3 regions of the Shewanella sp. DC2-4 genome follow, and region 3 is predicted to be linked to each of the others. Evidence: predicted binding sites of a transcription regulator. Region 3 holds the regulator's gene; each other region holds the start of a gene.
What was found. Region 3 encodes sigma-54, which starts transcription at its own class of promoters, with help from an activator protein. Its sites were predicted from a motif close to GTTGGCACGNNNNTNGNNT; they were not measured.

Region 1 (6,138 bases), 860 kb from region 3:
ACAACAGCAAGCCATAATTCAAGCATCTGCGACAGCGGTTCTTCCACATCCTGCGCTTTATCCCAATCATGCAAAAGTGCCTGAGTACACGCCGCCAACACCGATAAGCAAGCCTTGCATTTGGGATTATGCAGATTTAGTCGAGTACGCCGAAGGTGATATTGCTAAAGTATTTGGCCCAGATTACGCCATTATCGACAGCTATTCGCGTCGTGTACGCCTGCCAACGACTGACTATTTGCTGGTATCTCGGGTAACGAAATTAAACGCCCAGATGAACCAATATCAGCCTTGCACTATGACCACGGAATACGATATTCCTGTGGACGCGCCGTATTTGGTCGATGGCCAAATCCCTTGGGCCGTGGCGGTCGAATCGGGTCAATGCGACTTGATGCTGATCAGCTACTTAGGTATCGATTTTGAAAACAAGGGCGAGCGCGTTTATCGCCTGCTCGATTGCACCCTGACCTTCCTTGGCGACTTACCGCGCGGTGGCGACACCCTGCGCTACGATATTTCCATCAATCACTTTGCCCGCAATGGCGATACCCTGTTGTTCTTCTTCTCCTACGAATGTTTCGTGGGCGACAAGCTGATCCTGAAAATGGATGGCGGCTGTGCCGGCTTCTTCACCGATAAAGAGCTGGCCGACGGCAAAGGTGTTATTCACACCGAAGCTGAAATCAAAGCGCGCAACCTCGCCTTGAATAATCCGAATAAACAGCGCTTTAATCCGCTGCTTGATTGCGCGCAAAACCAATTTGATTACAGCCAAATCCATAAACTGCTCGGCGCCGATATCGGTGGCTGTTTTGGCGGCGCCCATGCGACGCATCAAGCCCAATATGGATTGCAGCCCTCACTATGTTTTGCATCCGAAAAATTCCTGATGATTGAACAGGTCAGCAATCTTGAGGTGCATGGCGGCGCGTGGGGCTTAGGCTCAGTTCAAGGCCATAAGCAGCTCGAAGCTGATCATTGGTATTTCCCGTGTCATTTCAAGGGCGACCAAGTGATGGCGGGGTCATTAATGGCCGAAGGTTGTGGTCAATTACTGCAATTCTTTATGCTGCATATTGGTATGCACCTCGGAGTTAAAGATGGTCGTTTCCAACCGCTCGAAAATGCGTCACAAAAAGTGCGCTGTCGCGGTCAAGTTTTGCCGCAATCTGGCCTGCTCACCTATCGCATGGAAATCACCGAAATCGGTATGAGCCCGCGCCCGTATGCTAAGGCGAATATCGATATTTTGCTCAATGGCAAAGTGGTAGTGGATTTCCAAAACCTTGGGGTGATGATCAAAGAAGAAGCCGAATGCACCCGCTACCTCGCGGATAATGCCAACAGCACAGCTAACAATACGACTAGAAATGTAGCTAAAAATGCTGTTTCGGCTGCGCCGTTGGTTTCAACAACATCAGTATCGTTAGCGGCGCCACTGATGGCACAGTTGCCTGATTTAACTGCGCCAACCAATAAAGGCGTAGTGCCGCTTAAGCATGTGCCTGCTCCAGTCGCGCCTGCGGATTCAAAGTATGCTAACCGCGTGCCCGATACCCTGCCGTTCACGCCGTACCACATGTTCGAATTTGCCACTGGCGACATCGAAAACTGCTTCGGCCCCGATTTCAGCATCTATCGCGGCCTTATTCCACCGCGCACGCCTTGCGGTGATTTGCAGCTCACGACTCGCGTCATTGCGATTGACGGCAAACGCGGCGAGCTGAAAAAGCCATCATCGTGTATCGCTGAATACGAAGTGCCAGCAAACGCTTGGTATTATGATAAAAACAGCCATCACGCCGTTATGCCCTATTCTGTGCTGATGGAAATATCACTGCAGCCAAACGGTTTTATCTCAGGTTATATGGGCACCACATTGGGCTTCCCCGGCCAAGAGCTGTTCTTCCGTAACTTAGACGGCAACGGTAAGCTGCTGCGCCATGTGGATTTACGTGGCAAAACCATAGTGAACGACTCACGTTTGTTATCGACTGTGATTGCTGGCAGTAACATCATCCAGAATTTTAGTTTTGAATTAAGCTGCGATGGCGAGCCTTTCTACCAAGGTAAAGCGGTATTTGGTTACTTCAAGGGCGATGCGCTGAAAAACCAGTTAGGCATAGACAACGGCAAGATCACTCAGCCTTGGCATGTGCAAAATGGCATAGCCGCCGATAGCCAAATCAATCTGTTAGATAAACAACATCGCAGCTTTAACGCACCAAAAGGTCAACCACATTACCGTTTAGCGGGCGGTCAACTTAACTTTATCGACAAGGCTGAAATCGTGAAAGCCGGCGGTAAAGCGGGCCTTGGCTATTTATACGCCGAGCGCACCATTGACCCAAGTGATTGGTTCTTCCAATTCCATTTCCATCAAGATCCTGTGATGCCAGGCTCATTAGGGGTTGAAGCCATTATCGAGCTGATGCAAACCTATGCGATTGACCAAGACCTTGGCGCGGGCTTTAACAATCCAAAATTCGGGCAGATTTTATCGGATATCAAATGGAAGTATCGCGGTCAAATTAACCCATTAAACAAGCAGATGTCACTGGATGTGCACATTACCAGCGTGACAGACGACAATGGCAAACGCATCATTATGGGCGATGCCAACTTGAGTAAAGATGGTCTGCGGATTTATGAAGCTAAAGATATCGCCATCTGTATTGAAGAAGCCTAGCGAGTTTACGCTGTTAGAAAGACGCTAATCTCGAATAACAAATAACAAATAACAAATAACAAATAACAAATAGTTGCGCCGCCTTGGCTATCCACATCACCAAGGCGGCACAAATAAAATGAGAACACCTATGACTAGCCATACTCTAGATCAATTCAATAGCAATAACGAAAAACTCAGCCCTTGGCCGTGGCAAGTCAACGATGCCGCGCTGAGCTTTGATATCGACTCATTAGGCAAAAAACTCAAAGATTTAAGCCAAGCCTGCTACTTAGTGAATCACAGCGAAAAAGGCTTAGGCATAGCGCAAACGGCCGAAGTCACCACAAGCGACAGCCAAGCGCCACTGGGCTCACACCCCGTCAGCGCCTTTGCGCCCGCCCTTGGCACCCAAAGTTTAGGCGACAGTAATTTTCGCCGCGTACACGGGGTTAAATACGCTTACTACGCTGGCGCTATGGCCAACGGTATTGCCTCGGAAGAACTGGTTATCGCGCTGGGCCAAGCGGGCATTTTGTGTTCGTTTGGCGCGGCGGGGTTAATCCCATCCCGCGTTGAAGCGGCCATTACTCGCATTCAAGCGGCGCTACCCAATGGTCCTTACGCCTTTAATTTAATTCACAGCCCAAGTGAGCCCGCATTAGAGCGCGGCAGTGTTGAGTTATTCTTAAAACATAAAGTGCGCACGGTCGAAGCCTCGGCATTTTTAGGTTTAACGCCGCAAATCGTTTATTACCGCGCAGCAGGTTTGAGCCGCGACGAACATGGCGAAATAGTCATTGGCAACAAAGTCATCGCAAAAATCAGCCGCACCGAAGTCGCGACTAAGTTTATGGAGCCAGCGCCGGCCAAAATCCTCCAGCAATTAGTGAGTGACGGCCTTATCAGCCAAGACCAAATGGTGATGGCGCAACTCGTGCCCATGGCGGATGACATCACGGCCGAAGCCGACTCAGGCGGCCATACCGACAATCGTCCATTAGTCACGCTATTACCGACGATTTTGGCGCTCAAAGATGAAATCCAAGCTAAGTATCAATACAAGACGCCCATCCGTGTGGGCGCTGGCGGTGGCGTCGGTACTCCCGATGCTGCATTAGCCACCTTCAACATGGGCGCGGCCTTTATCGTCACAGGTTCAATCAACCAAGCCTGCGTCGAAGCGGGCGCGAGTGAACACACACGTAAGTTGCTCGCCACCACAGAAATGGCCGATGTGACTATGGCGCCTGCCGCCGATATGTTCGAAATGGGCGTGAAATTACAAGTGGTTAAGCGCGGCACTCTGTTCCCGATGCGCGCCAATAAGCTGTATGAGATCTACACCCGTTACGATTCGATTGATGCCATCCCTGTGGACGAGCGTAAAAAGCTCGAAGAGCAAGTGTTCCGCTCATCACTCGATGATATTTGGGCGGGCACTGTCGCCCACTTTAACGAGCGCGATCCTAAGCAAATCGAGCGTGCATTGGATAACCCCAAACGTAAGATGGCGCTGATTTTCCGCTGGTATTTGGGTCTTTCGAGCCGCTGGTCAAACACAGGTGAAGTCGGCCGCGAAATGGATTACCAAATTTGGGCAGGCCCAGCGCTCGGCGCATTTAATGCGTGGGCGAAAGGCAGTTATTTAGATGACTATAAGGCCCGTAATGCGGTGGATTTAGCCAAACATTTAATGGTGGGCGCGGCGTATCAATCCCGCATTAACTTGCTGTTATCCCAAGGCGCGAGCATTCCGGTTAGCCTGCAACGCTGGAAACCATTAAATCGTTTTTAAACGTATTTAGCTCCTATCATCTTGTATTATAAGATCATAATATCTTCAAGCCGACACAAACTCACAGTGTCGGCTTTTATTTATCTTTACTTATGAACGACATCAGCTCACAGTCTTTGATTCAACGTATTAGGCTGAAACTCTTACCGAAGCTTAGGTAAAAATTGCCTACCCCTCTTTTAATTCACTCACACCATTTTAAATAAAATGATTTAAATTATATTTAAAATCAATTAACTACTTAAAATTTTTTAAAGTTGGCATTAAGATCGCAATCAAGTAAGAGCCATTAGCCGTTACCTTACAAGTGACACAAACGGTCATGCGAAGGATTAATACAAGGGCAGGAGGTTATTATGCTAGGTTGGACATTAGTATTTCTAGTTGTTGCCGTGATTGCCGGGTTGTTAGGATTTGCTGGGATTGCTGGCGCAGCGGCGGGAATAGCGAAAATCATTTTCTTCATATTTATTGTGTTATTAGTGATTTCTCTGCTGATCAATGCCCTTAAGGGCAAATCACCGCGACTATAATTTTTTTTAGAAAAGGAGATAGATATGAAACCATTTACCCTGATGACAAGTGCAGCATTCGCATTATTACTCGCCCTAGGTTTAACGGCCTGTAGTGATAACAAAGCCGAAGACGCGGGCGAAAAAATCGATGAAGTAATGACTGATACAGGTAATGCCATCGAAGATGCCTGTGAAGAAGTCAAAGAAGGTGTTAAAGCTAAAGATACTAAGTGCTAAACAAACCTCACTTTAGGGTGGCAATAGACTCGTCTACTGCCACCCTTTTGGTTTAGACTCGCTCATTTCTGCATCTCTCATCTCGACATCTATCCATTCAAGTGCAACGATTTTAACCAAGAACAATGGCATTGGAGGACTTGCATGCTAACGAAGATCCACATCAAATATTTGTACACTGCAGGTGCAGTATTGTTAGCCTATTTTGCAGTAACAGACACTTCTCCCCTGCTCACTTTCATTTGTGCATGGACAAGTCTGTCACTGTTTTTAGTCGGTTCAGCCTATTGGTTTAATCTCGCCAGTATTTTTAGAAAACGCCAAGATGGCACTATTCCTTGGTATATTCGTTGGGGTTTTATTCCCTTTTTATTAGGCAGTCGACTCTATAACCACTGGGCCAGAAAATACGATTCAGTACCACCCATGCAGAGGATTGATGAACATCTGTATCTCGGCTGTAGACTCTTTTCCGCAGATCTGGAAACGATTAAAGCCAATAAGATCACTGCCATTCTGGATGTCACCGCTGAATTTGATGGCTTAGATTGGTCGCAATTTGAAGATCATATCGAGTATTTAAATATTCCCATCCTCGACCATAGCGTACCGACCAGTGCCCAACTCAATCAAGCCGTTAACTGGCTGCACCGCCAAGTGCGCGCCAATAAACAGGTACTCATCCACTGTGCAATGGGTCGTGGCCGCTCAGTGCTGGTACTCGCCGCTTATTTGGTTTGTAAAGATAAACAACAGCACTTCGCCGAAGTACTGCAACAGATAAAGCAAATCCGCAAAACCGCTGGCTTAAACAAATGGCAATTACGCGCGCTCGATCGCATGCTTAGTCAAGGGAAAATTAACATCCACAAAGTGGCGTGGATTATCGCCAACCCAGTTTCTGGTGGCGGGAAATG
Region 2 (6,138 bases), 350 kb from region 3:
CTAAAGCAGGGATAATACCTAAAGCCGCTGTGGCTAAAGGTAACGCTAACATACCTGCGCCAATGGCCGTCCCGGCAACGATGGCGATCGAGCCTAACATTTTTGAATTCACACAATAGTCCTGTTCAATAATTAATTATTATTTTATTTGAGTAAGATTTGAACCGATAAAGCCTTGCGTCTTAAATCGAAATAAGCGACACATCACTTAAAGCATCCAATCAGATCTCGACCTAGCAGATCAATTGGCCCCAATAGCTTTTGAATGTTTCAACCCAGTAGCCATTGAGGCTAACTAAATCGATTATTGAAAAATGGCATGACTTTCAATTGTGATAGCCCAAATTAATGTACCGATATAAGCATCGATTAAATAGATAGTTTGGGACATTAACAGAGCCAAACCCAGTGGGCAAGCCAGTTGTGAACAAAGAAGGGTAGCAAACGATACGGTAACAACTTAATAGCGCTGTGATAAACGAAAATATACAAGCCAACAAAATCGCTACCTTTGTTGAGAATACCTGTAATCTTGTATTAGGCTCGAATCAAAATAAAGCCGGTCTTTTTCCATCCGATGCAGACAAAAAGGGCTTAAACACAGTGAATATGTTTAAGCCCAATCACATCATGTTGAGAATTGATTAACTCAAAATGTTAATTTACAGCTCAGTCCACGCCATAGCCCAAGAAGCGCCAACACCTGGCTCAAATCCTGTGGCAGAAGCCGACCACTGCACGCAATAGCCGCTATAAGGGAATGGCTTACATTGATACACTTTGCCATTTTTAGGCTGTAACACTGTAGTACCTGCAACGTAACCTTTCACGCCTGCTGGGAATACAAAATCAGCTTCTGGTGCAGGAGCTTGATCCTTTAAGAAGAGATCAAAGTTCTGCTGAATAACATCACCTTGTTTAGGCTCAGCTTTTACCTGCAAATGATAATGCCCAGCTTTAGGCTCAACGACGTCTAACACTAAGCTCGCGCTGGTATTGTTAACAGTTTGGCTCACAAAACCTGCCGCTGTGCCATCATGGCTAAACAAATACGCTGACACTAGCATCTCGGCGTTACTGGTCACATCAAAGCTGACCTTCGCCGCACCATCGATAATTTGATAATCGTCAGCAAGTGAAGTGACTTCTAAGCTGTTGCCCGGAGCAGGAGCTAAATCAAATCCCACTTCGACACGCTCAATACCTGAGTTTTTCGCTGTAAAAATGTCGTTTTTGCCATACACAGGCTCAATCACACCCGATGCATTTTTTTGTCCCGCTTTTAACTGGGACTGCTGGGCGTTAATCGCGCTCGCTAATAGGAAAGGCCAATTTTGTTTATCACCTTGAGTCGCATCACTAATGGTAATGACTGTTTGCTTAGCCGCTTGCTCACCATTGGCGTCAAACACCCGGGTCATCACTTTATCGCCTGCTTTTAGATCGAGTGACGGATTGATATCCCCCACATCTTGCCATTCACTCGGCACAACAGGACCCGAGCCCAAGTTCACATCGATAGCATTGTAGAAACTATTCGTAGTATCGCCCACTTCCCACACGGCCAAGATCACTTGATAACCACTGCGACCTTCTGGCACGTAGCAGTCATGGGTCACTAACTTAGGCGGCTGTTCCATACCACCATCAACTACGCAAAAGGGAGCTAAGTCAAAGCTCGCTCGGCTCAAAGCTTGGTTTGGGTTCCAATCTTGGCGAGTTAAATAGTAACGCCAATTACGGGTGACATGATTTGCTGTGAACTGCCAACTGAATTTATTCCAGCCCGATTTAATATCCGTCTTTGCCCAACGGCTCGGACTTTGTTCATCCAAAGGTGAAAAAGCACCATTGCCAGCACTCGCCAATTTGCCATCAGCAGGACCTGATTCAGGAAAACCCGATGGCCCCTCAACACTTTGCGGCTCCCATTGCACCGCGCCACAATTGGCATTTTTACCTGTTTTACAGGCATATGAACGCGATTCTGGTGCCACAACATAACCGTGCGCCTGCGCAGAGATACTCACAAACGCATTCGTCGCCATTACTGCCGCGGCCAATAAACTCAATTTAGAAATAGGGGAAAAAACAGTAGAATTTGCCACTTTAATGCACTCCATTGATTGCCTATCATCCTAAACATAATGATAGGCTTAGATATAAAAGTGGTATTTGGGCAAACAACAGCATTAAACAGCAGTCGTTTATCTTTCACAGAAATCGAATTCTGCGGCAACTCCGCTATCTTAGTTCACTAAAAAATCCATTTACAACCTTAGACCGGAAGCTTTGCGTCCTAACTTTTCAATTAGTTTGCCAAATACAGTCGTTATCATTGAGTCACTACGAGTTAACAGTATGTAACCAAGTAGAAATGACTTGGCTAAATTAGCAACAAAAGACAACGTTGTCAAAAAATAATTCATTTATATTCATTAAGTTACAGAATGTGAATCGGTATTTTTCTGACACCCGTCAAACATTTATCAGCACCTACTGTTATAAACTCGTGCTTGAAACTAAATCTTACCTAGGTATAATGCCCACCTCGCTTCGGGGGAGTAGCTAACTGGATTTCGAGCCATCGTCATCTAGGGTGAACATCAACATACTTGGCAACATGCCATGGTGTTCACAGCAAATCATAGATTTGCCCAGCAAGACCTGAGCACAATGACCGCACCTAGGGGTGGACGGTTTATTGTGCTTATGTCATAACCACCCCTAAAGGATTACACTTGGAAGCCCTACTTGCCTCAACCTTTACGGTTGCTATCGCCGAAATTGGTGATAAAACTCAATTACTTGCACTAATCCTCGCCGCAAGATTTAAAAATAAAACTGCCATTATTTTAGGTATTTTGCTGTCGACATTATTTAACCATTTTGCCGCAGCTTGGATTGGTCAATGGGCCATTAACTGGGTAAGCCCTGATCTTGCACGTTATTTAGTGGCCGCGTCCTTCTTCGCGATCGCTCTTTGGGTGTTAATCCCCGATAAAGTCGATGCAGAAGAGAGCCGTTTCTATAAAATGGGCCCCTTTCTCGCCACCTTTATCCTGTTTTTTATCGCCGAAATGGGGGATAAAACGCAAATAGCAACTGTGGTATTAGCCGCAAAATACGATTCATTAACTATGGTGGTTGCTGGCACAACCTTAGGCATGCTGCTTGCTAACGTACCCGTAGTGATCGCAGGCCACTTCAGCGCCGAAAAATTGCCTATGTTGTGGATACACCGTGGCTGCGCCGTATTGTTCGCACTCTTAGGCGTAGCAACACTGTTCTTCTAAGAATCGAGACTGGGGTTTTGCTGCAGAATAAAATTTCTTCACGCAATATTTCATTCTTTTAAACCTAACCGTTTTGCAAGTCGGTGCAAATTACCTGTATCGATTTGCAATATTCTTGCACACGCAGCCCAATTTTGTTTATTCGCGGCTAAAACTTGGCGAATAAGTTGACGCTGATATCTCTCAGTCGCAGCCTTAAGCCCCAGCATAACACTGGAATTATCTTGCGATTGTCGCTCACGACAGGCCGACTCAGACCTAAATGCTAATTCACTGGCTGGCGTTGCGGCATCTGATGGCCTATCTTCGTCGACTGTTTTGTGTGCTTGATTCATCAAAGAATCGAGCTGAAAATGTTTATCACTTAAGCTGATATAAGCCGTTTTTAGCTCGGCTTTCGCCAACACCGCAGCCCTGTGTATCGCATGCTCTAGCTCACGCACATTACCCGGCCATGTGTATTGCTCTAATAACTGCTGCGCTGCGTGTGTGATATTGATATGGGTGAGTCCTAACTTCGCTTTACAACGTTCAAGAAAAAAACCTGTCAGCATAACAATATCTTGCCCACGCTCTCTTAATGGTGCTACGTGGATAGGAAATACGCTCAACCTATGGTAAAGATCGAAACGAAAGCGCCCTTCCGTTGCCTCTTGGTGCAAAATTCGATTAGTGGCGGCAATAATCCGAGTATTAACTTTTAGGCTCTTATCACTGCCCACTCGCTGTAATTCTCCGTATTGTAAAACCCTCAATAACTTAGCTTGCAGCCCCAAGGGAAGCTCCCCGATTTCATCTAAAAACAAAGTCCCCTTGTCAGCGAGTTCAAACTTGCCTTGCCTATGACTGATTGCCCCCGTAAATGCCCCTTTTACATGCCCAAATAACTCGCTTTCGGCGACGGACTCAGGCAATGCAGCGCAGTTCAAATAGATAAGTGATTTATCGGCTCTGGTCGATTGATTATGTATCGCCGCGGCCACTAACTCCTTACCCACGCCAGTTTCGCCGGTAATTAATACCGATAAATCAGTGCCTGCCACGGCACTTATCTGCTGCTTTAGCGATTGGATCTGTGTGGATTGCCCTATGATCTCCTGCTGACTAGCAGGACGATTGAGCACCTCAGTGCCATTGGAGACTTCAACAACTTGGGATTCTAGCTGTTGCATCAATAACGCAGTATTAAGACTGGCTGCGGCCAGTGCGCTGATCACACGCAACTCGCTATCACTAAAATCATCAAACTGATGAGGGTTGAAACCATCAATGGTGAGCGCCCCAATTAAGCGATCGTTCGCGATTAGTGGTAAACCAATGCAAGCATGTACATGTAAGTTCGCACTATGATGTGGAATTAAACCATCATACGGATCAGGAAGTTCACTGTCGGCCGGGAAACGAACCACATCGCCAGCACGGGCGATAGCCTCTAATCTCGGATGTTCACTAATTTGAAAGCGCCGCCCTAACACTTCGGCAAAGAGCCCATCTATCGCCAAGGGGACAAATTGCTGCTCCCGAAATGCCAATAATGCCGCAGCATCACAATTGACACGCCGCCTGACCACTGCCAACAAACGCTCAAATCTGTCTTGCGTCGACACGCCGACAGTTAAATCTAAGGCTAACTGAGTTAAATCAGCATGGGCACTCATAGCACATCCACAGTCAAATAAAGTCATATTGACAACAGTGTAATGTCAATTTGACTAATATCAAATTGTCATTATGACATCAGCAAGTGATTTAAAATGTTGAAATACGCTAATACCAATAAAAATCAAAACCTTAAAATATTGGCATGGTGAGTGCAATAAGAGATTTAACTAAATAAGCAAGATTTACGTAGCGCATTCATTATTAATTATCACAGGTGTATTTATGACTATTCATGTAAAAAACAATATCCACTGGGTGGGTCAACGCGATTGGGAAGTGCAAGATTTTCATGGTACTGAGTACAAGATAACTAAAGGCACAAGCTACAATAGCTACCTTATCCGTGAAGAAAAAACCGTGTTAATTGATACAGTTGATCATCGGTTTAGCCAGCAATTCTTACAAAATCTTGAAGCTGAAATTAATTTAACCGACATAGACTATATTGTGATGAACCATGCAGAGGAAGACCACTCAGGCGCCCTGACTGCATTAATGGCCAAAATTCCTAACACACCAATTTACTGCAGTGAAAATGCGGTCGACTCCATTGTAGGACATCACCACCACCCAGAATGGAATTTCATTACCGTAAAGACAGGTGATAGTTTAGCAATAGGCAATGGTAAGCAACTGATATTTATCGAAGCACCTATGTTGCATTGGCCAGATAGCATGATGACATACCTCACCGAAGATGCGGTTTTATTCAGTAACGATGCCTTTGGCCAGCACTATTGCGATGAACATTTATTCAATGATGAGGTTGATCAAAATGAATTAATGGAGCAATGCCTACGGTACTACTCAAACATTTTAACGCCCTTTAGCAGCCTAGTAACGGCTAAAATTCACGAAGTATTAAGCTTTAATTTACCTGTAGATATGATCGCAACTTCACACGGCATTGTGTGGCGTGATAATCCAGCCCAAATTATTCACCAATATTTAGCTTGGGCCGACGCTTATCAAGAAGACCGCATCACGATTCTCTACGACTCTATGTCCAATAATACTCGCATGATGGCCGACGGTATTGCTCAAGGTATCCATGATATTGACCCCAATGTAGCGGTAAAAGTGTATAACGTCGCACGTCATGATAAAAACGAAATCCTTGCACAGGCATTTAGGTCAAAAGGTATTTTAGTCGGCTCATCCACCATGAATAATGTGATGA
Region 3 (6,138 bases):
CATAGGCTCGAGCAGTTTCCCCTCCAGCTTTATCGCTTCTTGCAAAGAGACTCGGCTCTTCGACAAAGGATGCAAACGGCGGGTTTCGCTGTAACGCTTGAGCAGAATTTTATCGCTGGAGTTAAGGAAGAAGCTCGTTAACTCAGTATCTGGAGGTAGGCTAGCGAGTTGTTTTACTAAGACCTTATCCTGCTCAGGCATGTTACGCACGTCGACACTGATGGCGACGAGATCGTTACTGCCTTTGAGTTGCTCAAGCAAACTGCCAATCAATGGCAAGGGAAGGTTATCGACACAATAATAGCCGAGATCTTCGAGTACCCTAAGGGCGACAGATTTGCCTGAGCCTGAGCGGCCCGACACTATGACCAGTTTCATCCAGTGATTACCTGATAGAGTTCCGTTTCATCATGCGTCTTGCGTAATTGCTTTAATATTTGCTTGTCGCTCAGCTTTTCGGCCATGCAAGACAAGGTACTTAAGTGCTGCTGACATTGGTCTGCAGGCACCAGTAGTGCAAATAAAATATCAACAGGTTGCTTATCGATAGCATCAAATGCTATCGGCTCTTCACACTTAATTAGTATGGCAATGGGCTGATCTATATCGGCTAGTCGACCATGTGGAATGGCGATGCCGTTACCTATACCTGTGCTCCCCATCTTTTCGCGCGCCACTAGGCTTTCGAATATCTCTTGAGATGAGAGGGTCGGGTACTGGGCAGCGACTAAGTCGCTGATGAGTTCCAGTACCTTTTTCTTGCTGCCCGGAGTGGCGCAGGTAGTGCACTCCGGCCGCAGTATGGTACAAAGTTCCATTATTAGTGTTTTGTTAACTTCTCTTTGTGTTTAATAACCTGACGGTCAAGCTTGTCAATCAGGGCGTCTATAGCGGCATACATGTCAGCATGCTCTGAAGTAGCAAAAACTTCACCACCTATGAGGTTTATTCTCGCTTCGGCAATCTGTTGCATTTTCTCAACATTGAGCACAACGTGCACATTATTGATCTGTTCGAAATGGCGTTCAAGTTTTGAAAACTTTTCTTCTACATATGCACGTAACGATTCGGTAATTTCGACATGGTGTCCACTTAGGTTTATTTGCATAGAAACGTCCTCCGATATCCACTGTAGGTTATAAACTTTTACGCTGATTAGAAGGTGGAATAAGCATAGCCTCTCGGTACTTCGCAATGGTTCTGCGGGCTACGTTGATCCCTTGTTCTGCCAGAAGTTGTGCCATCTTACTATCGCTTAATGGTTTTTTCTGGTTTTCCGCTGCCACCAGTTTCTTTATAAAGGCTCTGATTGCTGTGGATGAGCACTCACCACCATCGTCAGTACCGACGTGGCTAGAGAAGAAGTATTTTAGTTCAAAAAGTCCCTTAGGGGTATGCATGTATTTTTGAGTTGTGACCCGTGAGATGGTGGACTCATGCATTTCTACCGCTTCGGCAATATCGTTAAGCACCATAGGCTTCATGGCTTCTTCACCATACTCAAAGAAACCTTGCTGATATTGCACTATGCAATTAGCAACTTTAAGCAAAGTATCGTTACGGCTTTCTAAGCTCTTAATAAACCATTTAGCCTCTTGCAGATGGCCGCGAATAAATTGGCTATCGGCTTGGTTTTTGGTACTGCGTGCCATAGAAGCATAATGTTGATTTACATTGATTTTTGGCATGCAGTCAGGATTAAGCTCAACGACCCAGCGGCCATTTTTCTTCGACACAGACACATCTGGGATAACGTATTCGTCATTATTGGGCGTGATCAACAAACCTGGGCGAGGATTGAGGGTTTGGATAAGTGCTATACCATCCCTTAATTCATCTTCTTTTAATTTAGTCTTACGCATCAATAACCTAAAATCACGGGCGGCGATCAGATCTAAATGATCTTTGATCAGCATACGGGCGTTTTCTAGGTTGGGAGTATCAGCGGCGAAATGCGACAGTTGGATCAGCAGGCATTCACTTAAATCGCGGGCGGCAACGCCTATGGGATCAAAATGCTGAATACGCTTGAGTACGGCTTCGACTTCGTCAAGCTCAACTTCAGGATTGCCCATGGCTTCGAGAATTTCTTCAGTGCTTTGGGTGAGATAGCCCTGATCGTCGATGGCATCAATAATGGCGGTGGCAATGGCTAAATCGGTTTCAGAAAACGGCGTGAGGTTTTTTTGCCATTCTAAGTGTTCGTACAAACCTTCACTGGTCTCGCCTTGGAAGGGCATATCGTCTTCACGACTGCCGCCGGGGCCTGAGTTTGGGGAGGCGGTAAACACTTCATCCCATGTGGTGTCCATGGGGAGCTCATCGGGCATGGATTCTTTGGTTAGCGACTCTGCCGTATCTATGGTGGAGCTGTCTTTTTCTGGTGGCAGAGTGCTAGATTCACTGAAATCCGTATCGGATAGCGTTTGGTTTACAGGGGTTTTAGTGGCGTCGAATTGATCCTCTTCCAGCTCGAGAAGGGGATTAGAATCTAATGCTTGCTGGATCTCTTGCTGCAGTTCTAATGACGACAGTTGCAACAGACGTATAGCCTGTTGTAGTTGTGGCGTCATGGTTAACTGTTGACCCAGTTTGAGCTGGAGTGACGCTTTCATGTTACCGCTGATCCCTACGTTATTATTGTTGGATGAGGTCGCTTATTATTATCTTGAGTGAAGCCCAATGGCGGTATAAATTGCCTCCATTGGCTTCGCTCGATTAACTATAGCCTGAATTGTTCACCTAAGTACACAGCCCTAACTTGCTGATTGTCTAAGATCTCTGCTGGAGTTCCTTCGGCAATCAGGTTTCCGTGACTCACAATATAAGCATGTTCACATACATCTAATGTCTCGCGGACATTATGGTCTGTGATCAGTACGCCAAGGCCGCGACTTTTGAGTTGTTCGATAATCTTCTTGATGTCGATAACCGAAATAGGATCGACGCCGGCAAACGGTTCATCGAGCAAAATGAACTTAGGATTAGCGGCTAAAGCCCGCGCAATTTCGACGCGACGACGTTCGCCACCCGACAATGACATGCCTTGGCTGTCACGGATGTGGGTGATATGAAACTCTTCGAGCAGATGTTCTAGTTCTTCTTCTCGTTCTTCGTTTTTAAGTTCTTTACGAGTTTGCAGTACGGCCATGATGTTGTCATGAACAGTTAGCTTACGAAAGATACTGGCTTCTTGCGGTAAGTAACCTATGCCTTTGCGGGCACGCAGATGCATAGGATCTGCGGTTAAATCATCATCGTCGATAAAGATATGTCCCTTATCGCTCTTCACTAGCCCGACAACCATGTAAAAGGTCGTGGTTTTACCTGCACCGTTTGGACCGAGTAGGCCAACGACTTGACCGGTTTTTACCGTCAGACTGACGTCTTTAACCACTTGGCGACTCTTGTAACTTTTCGCCAGATTTTGTGCTCTTAAGGTGATTTGGGTCATTTAGAGTCCTGCTTTTTTACAGGTTTATCCGCCGGAGCGTCTGATTTAGCATCATCTTGATAGTTTTCAGGCTGAATAATAGTGATTACGCGATCGTCACCACTGCCAGTACTCTCGGCCATCAATTTCTGTTGAATCATGTTATAGCGGATTAAATTGCCTGTAACTTGGCTACCTGCTTGATCTAATGACGCCATACCTTTCAGAGTTAAGGTGCGGCTTGCCATATCGTAACGAATTTCTTTCGCGCTAGCCGATGCAGGACGGCCATCGTCTAATATCTGGCTATACGTAGCAGGGTTGCCTGTGGCGACTAAAGTTTTGCTATTTTCACCTTCAGCGGAAAATGCACGCAGTTCATTTGCTTGGATTTTTATTGAGCCTTGGGTAACTTCCACCGGACCAAAGAAGATAATCTGGTTGTTTTTGATATCCGCAGTTTGGCTCACAGCTTTAATTTTGACTTCTTGCTTTAAGTCGCCCACTTTCGCGAAAGCACTCATGCTCATAATTAGCATTAGGCTGGCAAGTAATACGTTATTTTGCTTCATATGTTCCTACTACCTGACTGGTCAATTGCACTTCTTGCGCGTTGAGGTCGGCATAAAGGCCTTGGCCTTGAATATTAAAATCTTTCCCTGTGACGTAAATGGTACGGTCAGAGGTCATTATCATAGTGTTGAGATCGAGTTCCAGATAACTGGTGGACAAGGTCTGAATCGGTTCTTCTGGGCTAATGGCATCGATAATAACATTATTTTCTAATACAACCTTGCCAGTTTCCTTGTTTAGCTTGCCCTGATCTGCCCTGAGCTGCCATTGTGCTTTACCTTGGTCTGGATAAACAAGATAAACAGGTTGAGTAAAGAAAGTTTGATTCGTTGAATCATAATGTTCCATGTGTTTCGCCGTCACACGGCTATTCACTAGTCCTTGCTCATTGAACTCAACACTGCGCAGATCTTCAACGATGAAATCTGGGGTATTTTGATCTTTTACTCTGTTATCGGAATCACCGCTGTGTTTGTTCTGGACCTGCCAGTAAAGCGCTAGTGCAGTTCCAAAAAAAGCGATAATTGCGAGTGTCACACGACTCATATACTCATTCCATGGGCCGAAGTGAATTTATTTTGACTTAGGAGTAACAGATCTGTGAGTTCACGCAGTGCACCGTGGCCACCATTGAGCGTAGTCACAAAATGGGCGTGTTGGCGTACATAGGGGTGGCCGTCAGCAACACTGACCGCTAAACCGACGACATTCATCACGGGGAGATCGACAATATCATCACCGATATAAGCCACTTCTTCTGGGGTGACACCATAAAGTGCGAGCAATGCTTCATAGGGCTCGAACTTATTGTCTACGCCTTGGTAAATATGGGTAACACCAAGGGCTGTCATACGGTTTTCAACGATTTTGGATTGACGCCCTGTGATCACGGCGAGGTTGAAACCGCTGGTGAGGAGTGAGCGCACGCCATAACCGTCACGGGTATGGAAGGCTTTGAGCTCTTCGCCGCTATTGCTCAAGTAAATACGGCCGTCGGAAAACACCCCATCGACGTCACAAATCAACAGTTTAATCTTTTGCGCGCGTTGCCACACATCATCACTGATTGGGCCGTAAAATCCTTGCTGTGGCATTAAATGACTCCTGCTTTAACCATGTCTAGCATGTTAAGAGCGCCGATAGGATGGCGGTCTTTATCAATAACAATTAATCCGTTGATGTTTTTTGAGTCCATCACTTGCAGTGCTTGGGCGGCCAACACATTATCCGTGATCGTGACGCAGTTACGTGTCATCACATCGGCAATGGGCGTCGTGCGTAAATTCACTTCGGCATCAATAACGCGGCGTAAATCACCGTCGGTGAAGATACCAACCAGCTTGCGCTGATCATCAATAATCGCCGTCATGCCTAAGCCTTTCTTGGAGATTTCGTACAGAGCTTCTGTGATGCAAATATCGTGGTTAACGAGCGGTAAGTCATCACCGCTGTGCATGACATCGCAGACTTTTAACAATAACTTGCGTCCTAAAGCACCGCCAGGATGGGACATTGCAAAGTCATCACGGGTAAAGCCTTTAGCTTGTAGTAGCGCAATGGCAATCGCATCGCCCATCACTAAGGTCGCGGTAGTGCTCGACGTTGGAGCAAGTCCAAGTGGGCAAGCCTCTTCTGGGACTTCAATACATAAATGTACTTTAGATAATCGCGCCATATTCGATTCGGGTTTACCTGTTACCGCGATAACGGGCACGCCCATACGTTGGATGACCGGCATTAAGGTGAGGATTTCGCTCGACTCACCGGAATTTGAAATCGCTAAAATCACATCGTTATCGGCCAATACACCCAGATCGCCGTGGCTGGCTTCACCCGGATGCACAAAAAATGCGGGCGTTCCTGTGCTGGCGAGGGTGGCTGAAATCTTATTGCCGATATGGCCCGATTTGCCCATTCCCATGACAATCACTTTGCCTGTGCAGTTGAGGATCAACTCGCAAGCTGCTGCAAATTCAGCCGAATCAACATATTGATAAAGATTGTCTAGGGCTGACTTTTCAATGTCGATAACTTTACAACCCCATTGGCGCAGTTGTGATTTGTCTACCATGTCTATCTCTCTTTTTGCATTGTCTTTGTCGCCCCATTGATGGGATTGGAATAGCACAATT

Region 1: HQQ92_RS13070 (DUF1328 family protein) is a predicted target of sigma-54. The motif match lies at 4,726-4,744, and genes of this name have one in related genera.
Region 2: norV (anaerobic nitric oxide reductase flavorubredoxin) is a predicted target of sigma-54. The motif match lies at 5,095-5,113, and genes of this name have one in related genera.

What each region holds. Positions count from the first base shown of each region.
Region 1 is NZ_JABRVR010000002.1:2,801,996-2,808,133, forward strand. It holds gene HQQ92_RS13060 (beta-ketoacyl synthase N-terminal-like domain-containing protein) at 1-2,692, shown strand, start outside; gene pfaD (eicosapentaenoate synthase subunit PfaD) at 2,823-4,469, shown strand; gene HQQ92_RS13070 (DUF1328 family protein) at 4,826-5,002, shown strand; gene HQQ92_RS13075 (hypothetical protein) at 5,027-5,221, shown strand; gene HQQ92_RS13080 (diacylglycerol kinase family protein) at 5,366-6,138, shown strand, end outside.
Region 2 is NZ_JABRVR010000002.1:3,317,594-3,323,731, forward strand. It holds gene HQQ92_RS15200 (aromatic amino acid transport family protein) at 1-100, opposite strand, end outside; gene gbpA (N-acetylglucosamine-binding protein GbpA) at 663-2,108, opposite strand; cyclic di-GMP riboswitch class I at 2,232-2,331, opposite strand; gene HQQ92_RS15210 (TMEM165/GDT1 family protein) at 2,742-3,296, shown strand; gene norR (nitric oxide reductase transcriptional regulator NorR) at 3,347-4,954, opposite strand; gene norV (anaerobic nitric oxide reductase flavorubredoxin) at 5,181-6,138, shown strand, end outside.
Region 3 is NZ_JABRVR010000002.1:3,662,906-3,669,043, reverse strand. It holds gene rapZ (RNase adapter RapZ) at 1-378, opposite strand, end outside; gene ptsN (PTS IIA-like nitrogen regulatory protein PtsN) at 375-818, opposite strand; gene hpf (ribosome hibernation promoting factor) at 821-1,108, opposite strand; gene HQQ92_RS16730 (RNA polymerase factor sigma-54) at 1,137-2,615, opposite strand; gene lptB (LPS export ABC transporter ATP-binding protein) at 2,723-3,454, opposite strand; gene lptA (lipopolysaccharide transport periplasmic protein LptA) at 3,451-4,005, opposite strand; gene lptC (LPS export ABC transporter periplasmic protein LptC) at 3,992-4,552, opposite strand; gene kdsC (3-deoxy-manno-octulosonate-8-phosphatase KdsC) at 4,549-5,100, opposite strand; gene HQQ92_RS16705 (KpsF/GutQ family sugar-phosphate isomerase) at 5,100-6,077, opposite strand.